3 regions of the Peribacillus sp. SRI_006 genome follow, and region 2 is predicted to be linked to each of the others. Evidence: riboswitches for the same ligand, from Rfam matches in the RefSeq annotation. Region 2 holds a riboswitch; each other region holds the start of a gene.
What was found. Region 2 has a riboswitch for cobalamin ahead of AC2YHV_RS17315 (ABC transporter substrate-binding protein). Riboswitches for the same ligand answer to the same signal wherever they lie in the genome.

Region 1: linked by a shared signal. The riboswitch ahead of metE (5-methyltetrahydropteroyltriglutamate--homocysteine S-methyltransferase) and the one ahead of AC2YHV_RS17315 (ABC transporter substrate-binding protein) in region 2 are both predicted to bind cobalamin.
Region 3: linked by a shared signal. The riboswitch ahead of AC2YHV_RS13200 (ribonucleoside-diphosphate reductase subunit alpha) and the one ahead of AC2YHV_RS17315 (ABC transporter substrate-binding protein) in region 2 are both predicted to bind cobalamin.

The regions. Positions count from the first base shown of each region.
Region 1 is NZ_JBYCZT010000003.1:367,714-373,577, forward strand. Features, by position in the region: gene AC2YHV_RS05985 (acyl-CoA thioesterase) at 1-408, opposite strand, end outside; gene metE (5-methyltetrahydropteroyltriglutamate--homocysteine S-methyltransferase) at 401-2,710, opposite strand; cobalamin riboswitch at 2,856-3,047, opposite strand; gene AC2YHV_RS05995 (potassium channel family protein) at 3,284-3,703, shown strand; gene bcp (thioredoxin-dependent thiol peroxidase) at 3,766-4,236, shown strand; gene AC2YHV_RS06005 (aminopeptidase) at 4,248-5,357, shown strand; gene AC2YHV_RS06010 (D-2-hydroxyacid dehydrogenase) at 5,506-5,864, shown strand, end outside.
Region 2 is NZ_JBYCZT010000011.1:121,988-127,851, forward strand. Features, by position in the region: gene AC2YHV_RS17305 (heme ABC transporter ATP-binding protein) at 1-1,036, opposite strand, end outside; gene AC2YHV_RS17310 (FecCD family ABC transporter permease) at 1,043-2,098, opposite strand; gene AC2YHV_RS17315 (ABC transporter substrate-binding protein) at 2,061-3,026, opposite strand; cobalamin riboswitch at 3,206-3,380, opposite strand; gene AC2YHV_RS17320 (polysaccharide deacetylase family protein) at 3,467-4,345, opposite strand; tRNA gene AC2YHV_RS17325 (tRNA-Arg) at 4,545-4,618, shown strand; gene AC2YHV_RS17330 (hypothetical protein) at 5,104-5,268, shown strand; gene AC2YHV_RS17335 (DNA topoisomerase III) at 5,323-5,864, opposite strand, start outside.
Region 3 is NZ_JBYCZT010000008.1:98,634-104,497, reverse strand. Features, by position in the region: gene AC2YHV_RS13210 (flavodoxin domain-containing protein) at 1-226, opposite strand, end outside; gene AC2YHV_RS13205 (ribonucleotide-diphosphate reductase subunit beta) at 198-1,250, opposite strand; gene AC2YHV_RS13200 (ribonucleoside-diphosphate reductase subunit alpha) at 1,296-3,593, opposite strand; cobalamin riboswitch at 3,732-3,912, opposite strand; gene AC2YHV_RS13195 (manganese-dependent inorganic pyrophosphatase) at 4,205-5,134, shown strand; gene AC2YHV_RS13190 (hypothetical protein) at 5,232-5,378, opposite strand; gene AC2YHV_RS13185 (SulP family inorganic anion transporter) at 5,464-5,864, opposite strand, start outside.

The DNA.
Region 1 (5,864 bases), on a different contig from region 2:
CGTCTCCGGAATGACCTGAGGTACGTTTGTCGGCTTACCGTCTTCATCAATGGCAAGCATCGTTAAAAAAGCGCGTGCCGTAAGCTGTTTTTCCCCTGTTAATAGGTTCTCTCGCTCCACTTTCACGTATACCTCCATTGATGTGCGATGAGCACAGGTGACATAAGCTTCAAGGTTGATCGCGTCCCCTGTTTTGATGGGGGCCAAAAAATCAAAAGAGTCGCTTGAAGCAGTCACAACGGGTTTTCGACAATGTCGCATAGCGGAAATGCAAGCTATTTTATCAACATAGGCCATTACTTTTCCGCCAAAGATGGTATTATGATGATTTGTATCCGGTGGAAAAACAAGGTCGGTTAAAAAAGTCCGTGACTGCTGTGTTGGATGGGCAGCGTTCTTTTCAATCATTTGCCTGCTGGTTTACTAAAAGGATTTTACGGACGACTTTTGCTGCTTCGACCATGTTTTTCAGGGAAGCGACGGTTTCCGGGATACCCCTTGTTTTCAGGCCGCAGTCGGGATTGATCCAAAACTGGTCTTTATCCAATACCTTGATGCCCCGTTCAATCATATCGACCATTTCTTCCACTGCCGGCACACGCGGGCTGTGAATATCATACACCCCCAGGCCAATGCCTTTTTCATATGTTTTTTCCTCGAATGCGGAAGCTAGCTCCCCATGACTGCGGGATGTTTCGATGGAAATTACATCGGCATCGAGGGAGGAGATGACATCCATGAAACTGTTGAAGTCGCAATAGCACATATGCGTGTGAATTTGGGTTGTGTCCTCCACGCTTGATGTGGATATCAAGAATGAATTCACTGCCCAGTTCAAATACTCGTCGCGATCGCTTTTTTTCAATGGCAGACCTTCTCTAAGTGCAGGCTCATCAACCTGAATCATTTTAATTCCAGCCGATTCCAAGGCAATGACCTCTTTTTCCAAAGCGAGCGCCAGCTGATAGCAAACATTCTCCCTGGAAATATCATCACGGACAAAAGACCAGTTCAAAATCGTAACAGGACCTGTCAGCATTCCCTTCACCGTCTTCTTCGTCAGTGATTGTGCGTATACACTTTCCTTGACTGTCATGGGTTCGATGAAATGGATGTCGCCGTAGATGACTGGCGGTTTCACGCAGCGGGATCCATAGGATTGTACCCAACCCTTTTCTAAAAAGACGAATCCGCCTAATTTATGACCGAAGTATTCAACCATATCCGTCCGTTCGAATTCCCCATGAACGAGAACATCCAAACCGATTTCTTCTTGGATTTCGATCCACCTGCCGATTTCTTCGTTAACGAATGTTTCATATTGCTTGGCTGTCCATTCTCCTCTATTGAATTTCCCGCGTGCTTGTTTAACTTCAAATGTCTGCGGAAAGCTGCCGATCGTAGTCGAAGGGAGAAAAGGTAATTTGAAAAATTCCTGTTGTTTTTGGTAACGTTCTTTAAATGGAAGCTGACGGCCGGCAGTCCTGTTTTTAACCTTTTCGACATTGGATTGTACAGACCTGTGATTTCGGACATTTGAATTGGCTAACGTTTGAATCGTGAATTTATTGACATCGACTTTTTCGGCGATTGCTTCAATGCCTTGATTATTCCCTTTGACCAAAAGTGTGATTTCCTCAAGTTTCTCATCAGCGAAAGCAAGGGCCTCTTTCACTTCTTTTGAAAGGGCGGTTTCATTACGAACGGTCACCGGGACATGAAGCAGGGAGCAAGAGGGCTGTAGCCAGATTTGGTCCTCGGCTACCTGTTTCTTAAGTGTCTCGATCAATTCGATTTTTTTGGATAAATCGGATAGCCAAATGTTTTTTCCGTCAATCACACCCGCTGCAAGCACTTTGTCCTTAGGGAAGCCGAACGCCTCAAGATTACTTAAATTCCTCCCTTTATCATGTACAAAATCAAGACCGATTCCTTGGACTTTTAATTCGATGACTTCTTGATAGTGTTCCACGGCATCAAAGTATGTTTGTAGCATGATGTTCAGGTTTGGTGCTGCTTCATTCAGTTTTTCATAGAGGTAAGTAACGGTTTGCATATCATCTTTGGAAATGGATGAAACAAGGGAAGGCTCGTCCATTTGAACCCACTTCACGCCTTCTTGCTCCAACTCCCGCAGGATTTGCGTGTATAGGGGAAGCAGTCTCAGGATGATGCCAGGGATTTCCTGTTTATTGAAGCCTTTTGAAAGGGAGAGGAAAGTATAAGGTCCAATCAAAACGGGCTTCGTTTCGATCCCTAGCTTTTCCTTGGCTTCCCGATATGCTGTAAGTGGTTTATTTTCTGTTAAAGTAAGCTGTGCCAGTTTTAATTCAGGGACAATATAGTGATAGTTTGTATTAAACCATTTCGTCATTTCTGAAGCGACTTCATCATTGTTTCCCCGGGCCATTGAATAATAAACGGAAAGGGGGACACTTCCGCCTTCATAAGCTGAATAACGTTCAGGAACAAGACCGAACATGACGGACATATCGAGCATTTGATCATAGAAAGTGAAGTCGTTGACAGGGATGATATCAATGCCCCGTTGCTGCTGTTTTTGTAAGTTGCCTATACGGATTGCCTTTAGTTGTGACGTAAATTCCGCTTCATCGATTTTACCGGACCAGTAAGCTTCCAATGTACGTTTCCATTCACGATCTTCCCCGATTCGAGGGTAACCCAAACTGCTGCTCTTCAAAATTCCCATCCTCCTACATTCAATTGATCGAACAAAAAAAAAGCATTCCTAACCGTCAAAAAAGAAAGTTAGAAATGCTTAAAATAAAGTGGCATGCAAAATGCCCCTTACAATTATAAGGTCCCTAACACCTCCCTATCTCCCGTAGGTTAAAACAGTGTTGTCGAAATAGGCAGGTCTCCTGACTTAGGGAATATCATTAGCGGCTGGCCTTCCCGATCCGTTGATCAGTGGCATATCGAAAGACGCTAACATTCCCATTACAGTGGCGGGACCGTGCCGGAATTACACCGGACTTCCCTTTTAATCCTAATGAAAATTAGGAACCTATTTCCACATATGAAATTTTGCAAAACCTGCCTTGTTAACTGTTTGCAGGTCAAATATTTATAAAATAAAAACTATTATAAAAATTTAGACAATCTTAACATATCCCACCAAAAGGGTCAACATGGAAAAAGGATTAGGGAAAGTTTCCGTTTAATGCGTTTGTCGGTGATAAGGCTGATTCCTAAAAAGAATATATTGTTTGGACAGGGAGTATGTATAGAGGAAGTGGCGTTTTGAAATGGGGCGTGGGGGATGACTTTCTACATCTTGATTGCAGGGATCATTTTTTGCATGGTGATGAGCATTCGTACGTTATTTCTTGTTGAGTCGGGAGGAAAGAAATTTTCTCTAGAGGATATGCTGTGGCTTGGCAATTTATATGCGACGATATTAGTTGGATTTGCACTGATTTATTTATTATACGAGCTTCAGAATCATTCGGTGATTCTTGATATGGGCAATCGGTTGGATGGGACTTTCTATGAGCAATTGAAGACTTCTTTTTATTTTAGTGCGATGACGATGTTTTCTGTAGGGTATGGAGATATAGCCCCAATTGGCATGGGAAGGATGATAGCTACCATTCAGGCCTTCATTGGGTATACACTGCCGGCAGCGTTCGTGATTCGTACGGTGATCGATCTGGAGCAGAAAGATAGGAAGGATAAATGAAAGTTGTGTTTCTTTCGATTATTGGGTACTCTTACCATAATGAAAGAAATGGAGGGTTCAATATGACTGTTAAAATTGGCGAAAAAGCACCTGATTTCAAACTCCCTGCAAACAATGGTGAAATGGTTTCCCTATCGGATTTTAAGGGGAAAAACATTGTTTTATATTTTTACCCAAAAGACATGACGCCAGGTTGCACGACGGAGGCCTGTGATTTCCGGGACCATAATGAGCAATTCGAGGAATTGAACGCGGTCATCCTTGGTATCAGCCCAGATCCAGCGGCACGTCATGAAAAATTCATCGAAAAACATGGATTGCCTTTTCTGCTGCTGGCTGACGAAAATCATGAAGCGGCTGAATCATTTGATGTTTGGCAATTGAAAAAGAACTTCGGCAAGGAGTATATGGGCATTGAACGTTCAACTTTCCTGATTGATAAGGCTGGAAATGTAGTCAAAGAATGGCGAAAAGTAAAGGTTAAAGGCCACGTCGAAGAAGCGCTTGAAACTCTTCGCGAACTCGAAAAATAAGGGATAGGCAGATGAAGGATGAGAGGATAACGAAGCTTGCAGCCAGGCTGGTTCATCATTCGATACAATTACAGCCTAAAGAGAGAATCCTCATACGGGGGCATATCAACACGAAACCATTATTGAAAGAGTTGATTGATGAAATATACAGAGTGGGTGCTTATCCATATGTGGAACTCGAGGACGATGAGATAAGCCGCCACCTGTTACTAGGGAATGTGAAGGAGCAGCTTGACACAGCTTCGCAATGGGCCTTGAAGAAATATACGGATATCGATGCGGTCATCATCATCACTGGGGAAGAAAACATTGCGGAAATGACTGATGTTCCCATCGAGAGGCACCGTCTTCAAGGGGAGGCCATGAATTCCCCTACACTTTTTTATGTAAACAACCGACGTTGGGTCTTACTTAATTATCCCACCAAGGCAGCAGCGCAAAAAGCCGGCATGACGTTCAATAGGTACGAAGACTTTCTTTTGAACGTATGCACAATGGATTACGGGAAAATGGAGACGGCTTTGAAGCCGTTAAAACAATTGATGCAACGTACTGACAAAGTCAGGATCGTTTCACCAAGGACAGATTTGACCTTTTCCATCAAAGGCATGCCAGCCGTCATATGTGCCGGAAAAAAGAATTTACCGGATGGGGAAGTATTTACGGCACCCATAAAAGATAGTCTTAATGGAAGGATATCCTTCAACACACCCACAACCTATGAAGGAATCACCTTTAGTGACATAGAATTGAACTTGAAAAAGGGGAAAATCATTAAAGCGACTTCCAATCGTGACCCTGAAATGAACCAAATTCTGAATATTGATGAAGGGTCCCGGTTTATAGGGGAGTTCGCTATTGGAATCAATCCATACATATTGGAACCTATGGACGATATCTTGTTCGATGAGAAAATAAGCGGGAGCCTGCACTTGGCTCTCGGACTTGCCTATGATGAAGCGGATAATGGAAACCGGTCATCGATACATTGGGATATGGTCTTGATCCAGCGTCCGGAATATGGGGGCGGTGACATCTATTTCGACGACGTCCTGATCAGAAGGGATGGCTTTTTTGTTTTGCCGGAATTACATGCATTAAACCCAAATTCTTTAAAATAAAGCCTTTTTTAATAAGGATGAGGCTTTTGTCCAACTCAAAAAGGGGACACCCGAATATGCTTTATTAAGGGAATACCTCCTCAGAGAAAGTTGCGCGGGACACATAGAGCCCGTGTTTTTTTATGTTAATTAAAAGGGGGAGATATACATGTTAATACTTTCGACTGTCATTCCGAATGAAGGTATCCAAATGAAAATGATGAAAGCTTTTCCTGATTTGAACTTCATTTATCAAAAAGGATGGAAAGATGGGCCGCTTCGTGAAGCGGAAATCTTAATTACATATGGTGAAGATTTAACTGAAGAAATCATTGAGAAAGCAGCGAACTTGAAATGGATCATGGTCATGAGTGCAGGGATGGAACTAATGCCATTTAAAGCCATCGAGGAACGAGGCATTATGGTGACCAACGCAAGAGGCATACATAAAATCCCGATGGCCGAGTATACGATAGGGATGCTTTTGCAATATGAAAAGAAATTGAAGCTGCTTATGAAGAATGAAAA
Region 2 (5,864 bases):
CAGCTGTCATCATCCCTACTGTTTCCTGAGGCTCAAAACCATGAGCTGTTAAATAGTCAGCCATTTCAACATGATGATCCTCGCAATCATAACCATGATGGACGTGCCTATTCACAAAATACTTATGCCAGCCCGTCCCAGAACCAGTCACTCCAGAAGACATCGTTCTAAGCGGGATCGGAGACTTCAATTGAATCATCTCAAATCCGACTGTCAAATAAGATTCATCAATTTCCAACGGGATGGTATCCTGGCCATGCTTTTCCGGAACGATGAACATTTGCGGTTTCGGAAGGGCGGGATGCGGATGTTTTTCGATCGTCGTATGATATACACCCTGAATCCGTTCCTGTTGAAGCACTTCATTCGGCACATCAACAACCTGAATCTGCCCTTTCTCAAGCAGCATAAGCCGATCACAATATAATCCAGCCAAATTCAAATCATGAAAAATTGAAATAACGGTCAACTTCTGCTCTTTTGCCATTTTCCTCATTAGATCAAGAAGATCTTTTTGATAGGAAAGATCCAAATGGTTCGTAGGTTCATCCAAAAAAAGGATTTCCGGCTCTTGGGCAAGGGCCTGTGCCAGCAGGACCCTCTGCCTTTCCCCTCCTGATAATCGATCAAAATGAAGATCCTGAAAATCAGCTACTCCCGTTTGTTCCATCACCCGCTGGACAATCGATTCATCTTCTGCGGACCAACTATGGAACCAACCTGATTGATGGGCATATCGCCCAAGCGAGACCGTCTCTTTTACTGTATAGGAGAAAGCTAATGAGGAATGTTGAGGGAGCACGGCAATGACCTGTGCAAGTCGTTTTGACGAATAATCCTTCAAATCCCTGCCGCTTATCCGTACGCTTCCGCCTTTATAATCGAGCACCCCGCTAAGCATACTTAAAAGCGTCGTTTTCCCGCTGCCATTAGGACCAAGAATCCCGAATAATTCCCCTTTATGTACATCAAAAGAGACAGAGTCCAAAACAGCTTTGTTGTGATATCCACCTGTTAACCCTTTTACTTCAAGCATCCGTTTTTACCCTTCTCTCCGTCTCTTTAATAAAATCAGCGCAAATGCAGGTGCCCCGATAAGTGAGGTGATCACCCCGATCGGCAGTTCCGATGGGGCAATGATCGTTCGTGCTACAAAATCGGCCAATATCAAGAATCCGCCTCCTATCAGCAATGACAACGGAAGCAAATGTTTATGGTCAGGTCCCCAAATCTTACGGACAAAATGAGGAATGACCAATCCTACAAAACCGATCGCCCCTGAAACGGCAACGGCTGCCCCTGTCAATGTCGAACCGGCTATCAAGATCCACATTTTCCGCCGCTTAACGTTCACACCTAAGTGTTTTGCCCGGTCTTCCCCGAAAGTCATCGCATTCAATTCTTTTGTATTCATGATCAAGGTCAACGAGCCAATGATAAAAAACGGCAAAATGATTACGATATAATTCCAGCCGCGCATTGAGACGCTTCCCATCAGCCAGCCGATGATTTGTCTTAATTCATCACCCGTCAGCGCAATCATCAATGAAATGAAGGCACTTAAAAACGAGCTGAAAATGATTCCCGTTAAAATGATCGTTTCCACTTTCATCGACCGATCCATTCTTTTTGCAAAAGTCAGTACGCAGAGCATCGTGAGCACTGAACATAAGATGCTCAATGCCGGAAGAGTATATAAACCGATGAATGGCAGTGATATATTCAAAAATATCGTCAATACGGCGCCGACCGATGCTCCTGATGAAATACCTAATGTATAAGGATCAGCGAGCGGATTCCGGAGCAGTCCTTGAAAAGCCGCACCCGCGATCGCAAGTGATGCCCCAACCAAACCAGCGAGCAGCACCCGCGGCAAGCGGATGTTCATCACGATATTCGTAAGCATCACATCCGGATCGGCAGAAATCGGCAAGTGGAAAATCTCCTTGCCGATTATTTGTATAAGTACGGGAATCGGAACTGGCACCGAACCAAAGGAAATGCCTATCGTCATTGCGAATAACAAAATCAACAACGCAATCAAATAAGCAAACGCCCATTTAGTTGTCAAATTGGTTCGGATAGACTGCTTTGGCAAGTTCCTCTACTCCTTCTATTAAGCGTGGACCGGAACGGGTCACCAAGTCAGAATGGACATCAAAGACTTGGCCATTCTTAACAGCATTTACGTCTTGCCATCCTTTTCGGGCCTTCACTTCACTTACTGCATCTTTCGTATAATAACCATACGTTGTAATGATGACATCAGGATTTGCAGCAATCATCGACTCTTCATCAATTTTTGCCCAACCGTCCAATTCAGCAGCCGCATTATCCGCTGAAATAATCTGGAGCATCTCATTCATGAACGTATTTTTTCCAGGTGTGTATATTTCCGGTGAAGGCGAAACTTCCACTAAAACGGTCTTCCTATCCTCTTTCTTTACGGATTTGGCTTTTTCCTGGATATCCTTGAGCTTCGTTTTCATATCCGCAACGATTTCGTTTGCCTTATCATGTTCTCCCGTTGCCTTTCCAATCATTTCAATAGATTCATAGACTTGGTCAAAGCTTTGTGCATCATTGACTACGAGCACATCTATTCCAGCATCCTTAAGCTGCTGTAAACCCTCATTTGAATTATGGGCACTTGATGCATGCGCAAGAACAAGGTCAGGCTTCATGGAGACAATCAGCTCCGTATTCATTTCCATTCCGCCAACTTTTTCAATTTCTTTCGTCTCTTCCGGGTAATTATCATTGTCGGAAACACCAACGACCTTTTTACCCAAACCAAGTGCAAAGACCACTTCCGTATTACTTGGTATCAACGAAACGATTTTCTTCGGTTCTTTTTCTATCGTAACTTTTTCCCCACTTGCATCTTTAATCGTAATCGGGAAAGCTTCGTGTTGAGCATGGTTCGTTTGCTCTTTTTCTTTTCCTTCATCAGCAGCACCACTGCAGCCTACCATCATGCCTGCAGTAAGCAACATTAACAGTATCAGACCAAAAATCTTCTTCATTTTCATTCCCCACAATCTTTTTATTTAATTTCTTCATACCTAACAGAGAAAACCAATACTGGAAGATACCCCCCAAAACAAAAAGCATCTCCCGTTAAACGGAAGATGCTTGCATGGCAACAATATCAATACGGACTCTTTCTTAGGGTCTGCCACACACCTTCCCATCCGCGTAGGTTACAGGTGTACGAATTCTGGCAGGTCTCCTGGCTCATGGTCATCGTCAACGGCACCTTCCCATATCTCATACAGTGGTACACAGCCGTCAGCTCCCATATACAGTGGCGGGACCGCATTGGCATTTCACCAACTTCCCTTTTAAGTCATTAAGACACCAAATCGTTCATATGTATATAATTTTCACTGCCTTCATTATACACCATGTAAGAATCGATTATTATATGATTTTTCTGAACAAGTGCGAAATGACCCTTCCACCTTCAATGCTTTGAAGCATTTTCAATCAGCGACGCAAACCCCTTGATCGATAACCCTGGTGAAATCCGAACTCGATGCAGAGCATGCATCCCTTGGTCGCTTGAAGCTCCCCCAGGTTCGGTAGTGACTGCCATCTTGTATCCAGCTTCTTCTGACAGCCTGAGACTCTCTTCGTTATACCGGCCAACCGGATAGGAAAGCACTGTCGTGTCCTGGTCGAGGATATGGTCGAACAGCACCTTCGACTGAACCATTTCCGCTTCTTGCTGCTCTGCCGTCATGCGGTTCAGCTCCAAATGGTTGATGGTATGGCTTTCAATTGAAATCCCATCCCTGCTCATCTCCAACATTTGATTTTCAGTCAGGTGATGGCCTTTATCAATGGACTTCCCGATCATGAAGACAGTTGCTTTCATATCATGTTCTTTTAATATCGGGAAGGCCTCCGTGTAGTTATCTGTATAGCCATCATCAAAAGTAATCCAGACGCACTTCTCACTTGGCATCCGATTCTCGGTTAAAACGAGGAATGCTTCTTTAGGGGATAATGTATAGTAACCATTCTCCCGAAGCCAAGCCATCTGTGATCGGAATTCCTCCCTTGGAACCCGAAGGCCATTCCCTTCAGAAATGCTGTGATACATCAATATCGGAAGCTGGACCGGGGACTCGGCCTTTAACCAGCCTCCCGTATCGATTTGCCCCTCCGAATCCTGCCCGGTCCCATTCTCAGCCGCTTCGGCCACTTCAATGTCATCTTCCGCAATCGGTGCAGCCGTCTTTGTGCCTATCCCCTTTAAAATCCCTTGTGAGCATCCAGGTAAAAGCAAAACCCCCAGCAATGCCGCCATCCTTAACCCTCTATATTTTTTCACTATCATTCTCCTGATTTTTTTATAGTATAATAGTACCGGAAAACCACCGAATAATAAAGTATTCCATTTAATGAAAAAAGAGGAAAAATGAAAACTTAGCGACACACTAAACATTCATGAGGATTTTTTTTCATAAGTATGTGCTATTAGCTTGAAAAGTTTGCCTATAAGAAATATAATAAATAAGTCGTCGACTTTAATATATGTCCCAGTAGCTCAGCAGGATAGAGCGACAGCCTCCTAAGCTGTAGGTCGTAGGTTCGATTCCTATCTGGGACGCTAATTATAAACCCTTGTTACAAGCGGTCCTTCCGCTGAGTAACAGGGGTTTTCTTTTGTTGATTTTTTGAAGGAAAACGCAGGCACCAAAGCTGAATTATTTCATCAAGCCTTATAGAAATAAAATCTGATTGCAAAACTATGCATAAAGGTTGGAAATATTGGCGAACAACCATACAACTGTTTGATAGTAAAAAAAGTCTTATTTATCACGTCGATATATACAAATACTAATTTCAGGATAAAATCATGTTTTTTTATAATATATGTTTTAACCTGTCCCATCCGGGTATACAAATACTGTAAGACATTCTCACCAAAGGAGATGATAGTGCATGATGAGTACAATCAGAAGCCAATGGAACAAAGAGAATGACGCAGCGGTGTTTAGTCCCGGTGATCAGCGTTAGAGTCAATTGAAGAGTTGGATGATAATCAAACATGGGAATTACTAGTCTTCTCATCCAAAGGAGGAAGATACGATCATGAGTATTTACAGCCTATGGAATCCAGAGAATGATGAAGCAATTTTCAGTCCGGGTGATCAAAAACCATTCAGTACGCTCATACGAGTAGACTCGGATAAACACACACACACTGACAAAACACTTGAATATGAATTACATGGCACCGTACTGAATGAAATTTAGTCGTAGCAGGAATATACCGAAAAAGGATGGAGCGATTGCTCCATCCTTTTTCTTTTATTTATCGAATTTCAGTTTCGCCAAGGCATCTGCCAATGCAGTATTGATCGGCTCTTCTTTATTTTGCTTTTTCATATAATTGGATACTTCATTTTTGGATACTTTTTGATTTTTATTTTGACCTCTACGTTTATTGTAAGAAGATAGTTTTTCGTGAAAACCGCATTTACAGGTGAATGTTTGTGCTTCTCCTTGACCGCGCATTTCCATCTTTTTATGACATTGCGGGCATCTGGCATTTGTTACACGTGAAACACTTTTTTTGTGGCCGCAATCACGATCTTGACAGACAAGCATTTTTCCCTTTTTACTATTCACTTCCAGCATCAGCTTGCCGCAATCAGGACATTTCGTTCCTGACACGTTATCATGCTTGAATTTTTGGTCACTATTTTTGATTTCATGGACGATATTTTTGGCGTAGGAGCGCATATCGCCGATGAAAGCCTGTTTTGGCAGCTTTCCTTTTGCTATCGCAGTTAACTTTTGCTCCCATTGAGCTGTCAAAGCTGGAGAACGCAAGTCTTCAGGTGCCAATT
Region 3 (5,864 bases), on a different contig from region 2:
TATAAAAGGCAGCTGATTTAGCGGGAAGCTCCCCATTGCCCCATGTATAGGTGCCGACGATCAAGGCATCGTAATCCGGCAATGTACGTAAATCGAATTCATTCATTCGATATAGGAAAGCCTCAGGTAAAAGGGCAGCGAGGGCTTCAGCAAGCGCTTTTGTATTGCCGCCGGCAGAATGATAGACAATGGCGATTTTACAGCTCATCGAACCCATTGCTGGCATTTACTTGACTGTAAGTCCTTGACTTCTGTTCGAAGAAATCGGTTTTGGTAAGGCCGATGGATTCATCATCGAACGTTTTGATCCATGGCATCGGGTTCTCGCCATACTCTTTATACAAATTTTCAAGGCCTAGCATACGTAACCGTTTGTTGGCGATATATTCGATGTACTCATTGAATTCTTCCAAATCGAGATCGGCTTTCGTTTGGATATCTTCGAGCATATATTCAGACCATTCCTTTTCGAGTTCGACTGCTTTTTCAATCGTTGTATAGATGAACTTCGTGTTTTCTTCATTATTTAACTCAGGATATTCATACATCAAGATTTGAACGAGCATGCCAATGAAATCGAAATGGACCATTTCATCGCGATGAATATAGGATATCATCGTAGCTGAACCGGTCATTAGATTTTGGCGCCCTAGATTATAATAAAAGGCGAAAGCCAAATAGAAATAAATCCCTTCAAGGTTCGTTGAATGGATCAGTGCCTCGAATAAATGCTGAGGGCTGGGATCGTCCACGAACGTTTGATAAGCATCAACGATCGGTTGGTTACGCTTAATCACTTCAGGATGTTCTTTGATGCGGTCGAAAAGCTGTTTTTGCTTGCCTACCGGAATCAAGGAAGCAAGGATATAGGAATAAGACTCATTATGGATCGATTCCTGCTGGGCCATGTTGGCCAGAATAGCTTTTGCCGCCGGATCTTTTATGTACCGAAGGATCTCTACTAAAGTGGGCGTTTGAAGACTGTCCATTCCAGCAATCATCGTAAGGATATCGAGAAAAGCGTCCTGGATATCTTCATCCAATTCGCCCCACTGCTTTTTATCCTGAATCATGTTCACGCTCGAAGGCTTCCAAAAGTTATTGATGAGCTGTGTATAGGTATCATAGAATTTTTCATACTGTATATCGTTCCAAAGGAGGAAGCCTGAAGCTTCTCCTTTGAAAACACCGGTTGCCTTTGTTGGATGCGTCGGTTCGAGCATCCGAATTTTTTTTATATGATTGGTCATTCGTGAAAACTCCTTTAAGAATAGATTACTGGGTCATGATTGACGTTAACTTGAACAGCTTTCGCAGGCATTGTCATATTCGGAAGACGTCGAACGAACATAATACGTTGATTTCAACCCGCTTTCCCATGCCGTTAAATGGATGTCCAAAAGGACCTTCGCTTTGATTGTATTGTGTACATACAGATTAAAGCTGATTGCTTGGTCAATATGGCGTTGGCGGGCTGCATTTTGCCTGATGCTTTCCAGTTGATCCAAATTGAATCGCGTCTTTTTATAATATTCATACGTATTTGGCGTCAAGCCTGGTGCGGTCACCTTGAATTTGAAGTTTTTCTTTTCTTCGTAAAATTCAATTTCATACAAAGGATCGATTCCATCCGTGGAATTACCGATTTTGGCTGTCGATGAATTGGGGGCAATCGCCATTAAATAGCCATTACGGGTTCCGTGCTCCTGCACGTCTGCTTTTAAATCCAGCCATTTTTGATCTGTATAGTCACGCAGTTCGAAATAGTCCCCTGTATGCCAATCAGAACCTTCAAAGTATGGGTAAGATCCTTTTTCCTTGGCCAGTTCGTTGGATGCCTTGATAGTTAAGTAAGCGATCTTTTCGTATAAAGCATCTGCATAGCGAACAGCCTCATCGGATTCCCAATAAATATTCTGTGTGGCAAGTAAATGATGCCATCCAAACGTTCCTAAACCAATTGCCCGGTACCGTTTGTTCGAGATGGATGCTTGTTTGACAGGAAGATTATTCACATCAATGACATTGTCCAGCATACGGATCTGAATGGGAATCAATCTTTCCAGAACATCGCTGCCCACCGCTCGGGGCAAGTTAATGGATGAAAGGTTGCAGACAACGAAATCGCCGCTTTTACGAACCACAACAACATCTCCATCTTCTGTTTCATATTCATCCGTGATCGTCGAAGGGCTTAGGTTTTGGGCAATCTCCGTGCAAAGGTTAGAACAATAAATCATACCTTTATGTTTATTCGGATTCTTCCGATTCACTTCATCGCGGTAGAACATATACGGTACGCCTTCTTCTAATTGAGAAATCATGATGCTTTTCATGATGTCCATCGCATTGATTTTTTCAAAGCTATAGTTTGGAAGCGTGCCATTTTCTGCGGCCTCGACAGCAAGTGCATAATGATTCCTGAAGCTTCCTTCGCCTTTCTTTTCGTCATAAAGATCTTCAAGTGAAAATCCAAGGGTTTGCTTAACGGTATGCGGATCGAAAAGATACCATTCTTTTCTGTCGCGTACAGCCTCCATGAATAAATCCGGTATGCATACACCTGTAAAAATATCATGTGCTTTTAATCGGTCATCCCCGTTTTGAGTCTTCAAATCGAGGAAGCTCATGATATCTTTATGCCAGGCATCCAAGTAAATCGCGATGGCACCTTTACGTTGCCCCAATTGATCGACACTTACAGCTGTCTGGTTGAATAGTCGAATCCAGGGCGTCGTGCCGGAACTGTTTCCAGAGAAACCGCGGATATCGGAACCAAGCGAGCGAACCTTACCGACGTAAAGACCAACACCGCCGCCGAATTTAGATACTTTTGCCGCATCGTAGTTTGATAGGTAAATTCCGTCGATAGAATCTTCAATTGCGTCGATAAAGCAGGAGCTTAACTGTCCATGGGTTTTACCTGCATTGGAGAGTGTAGGAGTCGCAACGGTCATATAAAGGTTGGACATGGCCCAGTATGCTTCTTTTATCAGTTGCAGGCGGTGCTCCGTTTTTTCCATTCGCATGATTTCCATCGCGATGATCATGAAACGTTCTTGCGGCAGTTCGAAGACCTTGTCCTTTTTTGGGCGGGCCAGATAACGGTCATTCAATAAGTAGATGCCTATGTAAGAGAATAATTTATCTTTTTCCGGGTCGATCACCGATCCCAATTCCTCAATTTCCGCTTTTGTATATGAAGATAGCAGTTCTGGTTTATAAATGGGATAACGCTGACCTTCCGATAGCTGGGAGAGTTCTGTGATCAGCTCATAGAATGGGCCATAACTCTTGCCTTCATAACCTCGATTGGCTTGTGCATCCCTATACATTGTATTCAACAGTTCTGCTGCAGCAACGAAAGTCCAATCCGGGGCATCGATATCCACGCCTTCAAGAGCGAGCTGAATCAGTTTTTTTGAAGCCTGTTCTTCGGTTGAGTCACTTTTGCGATCAAGCCATTTTGTAAAACGCTTTTTGAACTTTTCCATATCGAGACGGCCTTCGAATTCCTTCGATAACATCTCAAGCTGGATGGATTTCGCTTCTGTGTCATTTTCACTTATGGTAGAGTTATATGTTTGAGTCATTAATAATCCTCCTTGTTAACTTCCGCTAAAATAAAAAAACCGCCCAAAGAATTGAGCGGATCAAACGATAGAATAAAAGAGGCATGAAAAAATAGCCGTTATACTATCGTTTCATCATCTCAATCCCCGAAGAATAAGAAACGTGAAAAATTCAAGGCAGGTCTCCTGACTCATGATCATCCTACTTTGAGTCCTTCCCGTATAGAGAGCTATACAGTGGTTTTCTCATTTCGTCACATTTACAGTTGCGGGGACAGTTCCGGGTTTACACCGGATTCCCTTTTCAGCCATCACTGGCACCTTGGATTATAAAAATTCTATATATAGTTATTGGAATTGTTTATGTAATCAATATCTAGTATTTCTGCTTATATTATCGTAAGCCATATACGATGATAATTCAACTAATATATTTGAAAAAAACCAACCCTTATCTATTGACAAAGTGATGGAAGAGGGTGGGGGAATGAAAGATTTTATGGGGGAATGGATAAATCAAGCGCTGATTTTACGGGATTTTGTGTTAAAATAAAGTGTCTAGTAAAGGTGGCTCTCCGTTATTGCACTGAGGGGATTCGCGGAAAAATATTTATGAAAAAGGGGATAAAATCTTGGAAAAAGTATTAGTTTTTGGACATAAAAACCCGGATACAGACACAATCTGTTCAGCAATCGCTTATGCAGATCTTAAAAAACAGCTAGGTATCAACGCTGAACCAGTTCGTCTGGGTGAAGTGAATGGTGAAACTCAATATGCATTGGACCAATTCAAATTCGATGCTCCCCGTCTTGTGGAAAAAGTTGCAGGGGAAGCTGATGGCGTAATCCTGGTCGATCATAACGAACGCCAGCAAAGTGCTGAAGATATTGACCAAGTCCGTGTGTTGGAAGTTATCGACCATCACCGTATCGCTAACTTTGAAACAAGCGATCCATTATATTACCGTGCAGAACCAGTTGGCTGTACGGCAACCATCTTAAATAAAATTTATAAAGAAAACGGCATTGAAGTCCCTAAAGCAATCGCAGGTCTTATGCTGTCTGCCATCATTTCCGATTCTTTATTGTTCAAATCGCCGACTTGCACGGAGCAGGACGTTGCAGCAGCAATGGAACTCGCTGCCATTGCTGGAGTCGACGCTGAAAAATATGGCTTGGAAATGTTGAAAGCGGGAGCTGACTTAAGCGACAAAACGATTGCCCAGCTCATCACTCTTGATGCCAAGGAATTCTCCATGGGAATGGCTAAAGTGGAAATAGCACAGGTCAATGCCGTTGATCCGAACGAAGTCCTTGCTAAGCAAGCAGAATTGGAAGCAGCGATTGAAGCGGTCATCGCAGTGAAGGAATTGGACTTGTTCCTATTCGTCGTTACGGATATCCTGACTAATGATTCCGTTGCCTTGGCCCTTGGTAAAGCGGCATATGCGGTTGAAAAGGCATATGACGTTTCATTAAACAATAACATCGCCGTCTTGGAAGGCGTTGTATCGCGTAAAAAACAAATCGTTCCGGTCTTAACCGACGTATTCAGCAAATAATTCAGGAAAAGGGTTGCTCATTAAAACTTGGGCAGCCTTTTTTTGTACATTCAAAAAAAGACTCAACCATCCATTAAGGGTGTTTGAGTCTTTTTTCTTAATTTAAAGATTCCTTTTCTTTTTCATAGGCGATGACAATCAATTCTTTATTGGCTTCCTCGCCAAGTTTGCTTTCAAAGCTTTTCAGTTCATTCAATAAATCCGGTGACAGATTTGCTGCCGTATAATCCTGCTCGGGTGTCATGCTTTTCGCTCCTTTCAAAAGGAAATGATTCATGTTATCTATTTTGTCGGTTTGAAAAGTTTCTATTCAGCAGAATTTTACTTCTTTAAGATATTTTACTTTCTGAGGTGGCGAGTTTTTCAAGCAATGTCGAACTTTCTTCATCGAGTCCTTGGACTTGGACAGGTATTCCCAAGAGCTGATATTTAAGAATAACCGTATCGACAGCACCGACTGCTGAAGCATCCCAGATCTTGGAATGGGAGAAGTCGATGACGATTGCATCGGCTTTTTCCTTGAAGTCGAACTTTGAAACAAAGTCCTGGACAGAAGCGAAAAATATTTGTCCGCTGATACGATAAGTGATTTTCTTAGCCTGGATGTCTGCCGTTTTCTCTACTGCCACTTTAGAAATTTTAGCCGAGAAGAAAATCATGCTCAAAAGCACTCCGGCAAATACGCCTTTTGATAAGTCATGTGTATAAAGGACAATGAGGACCGTCACGA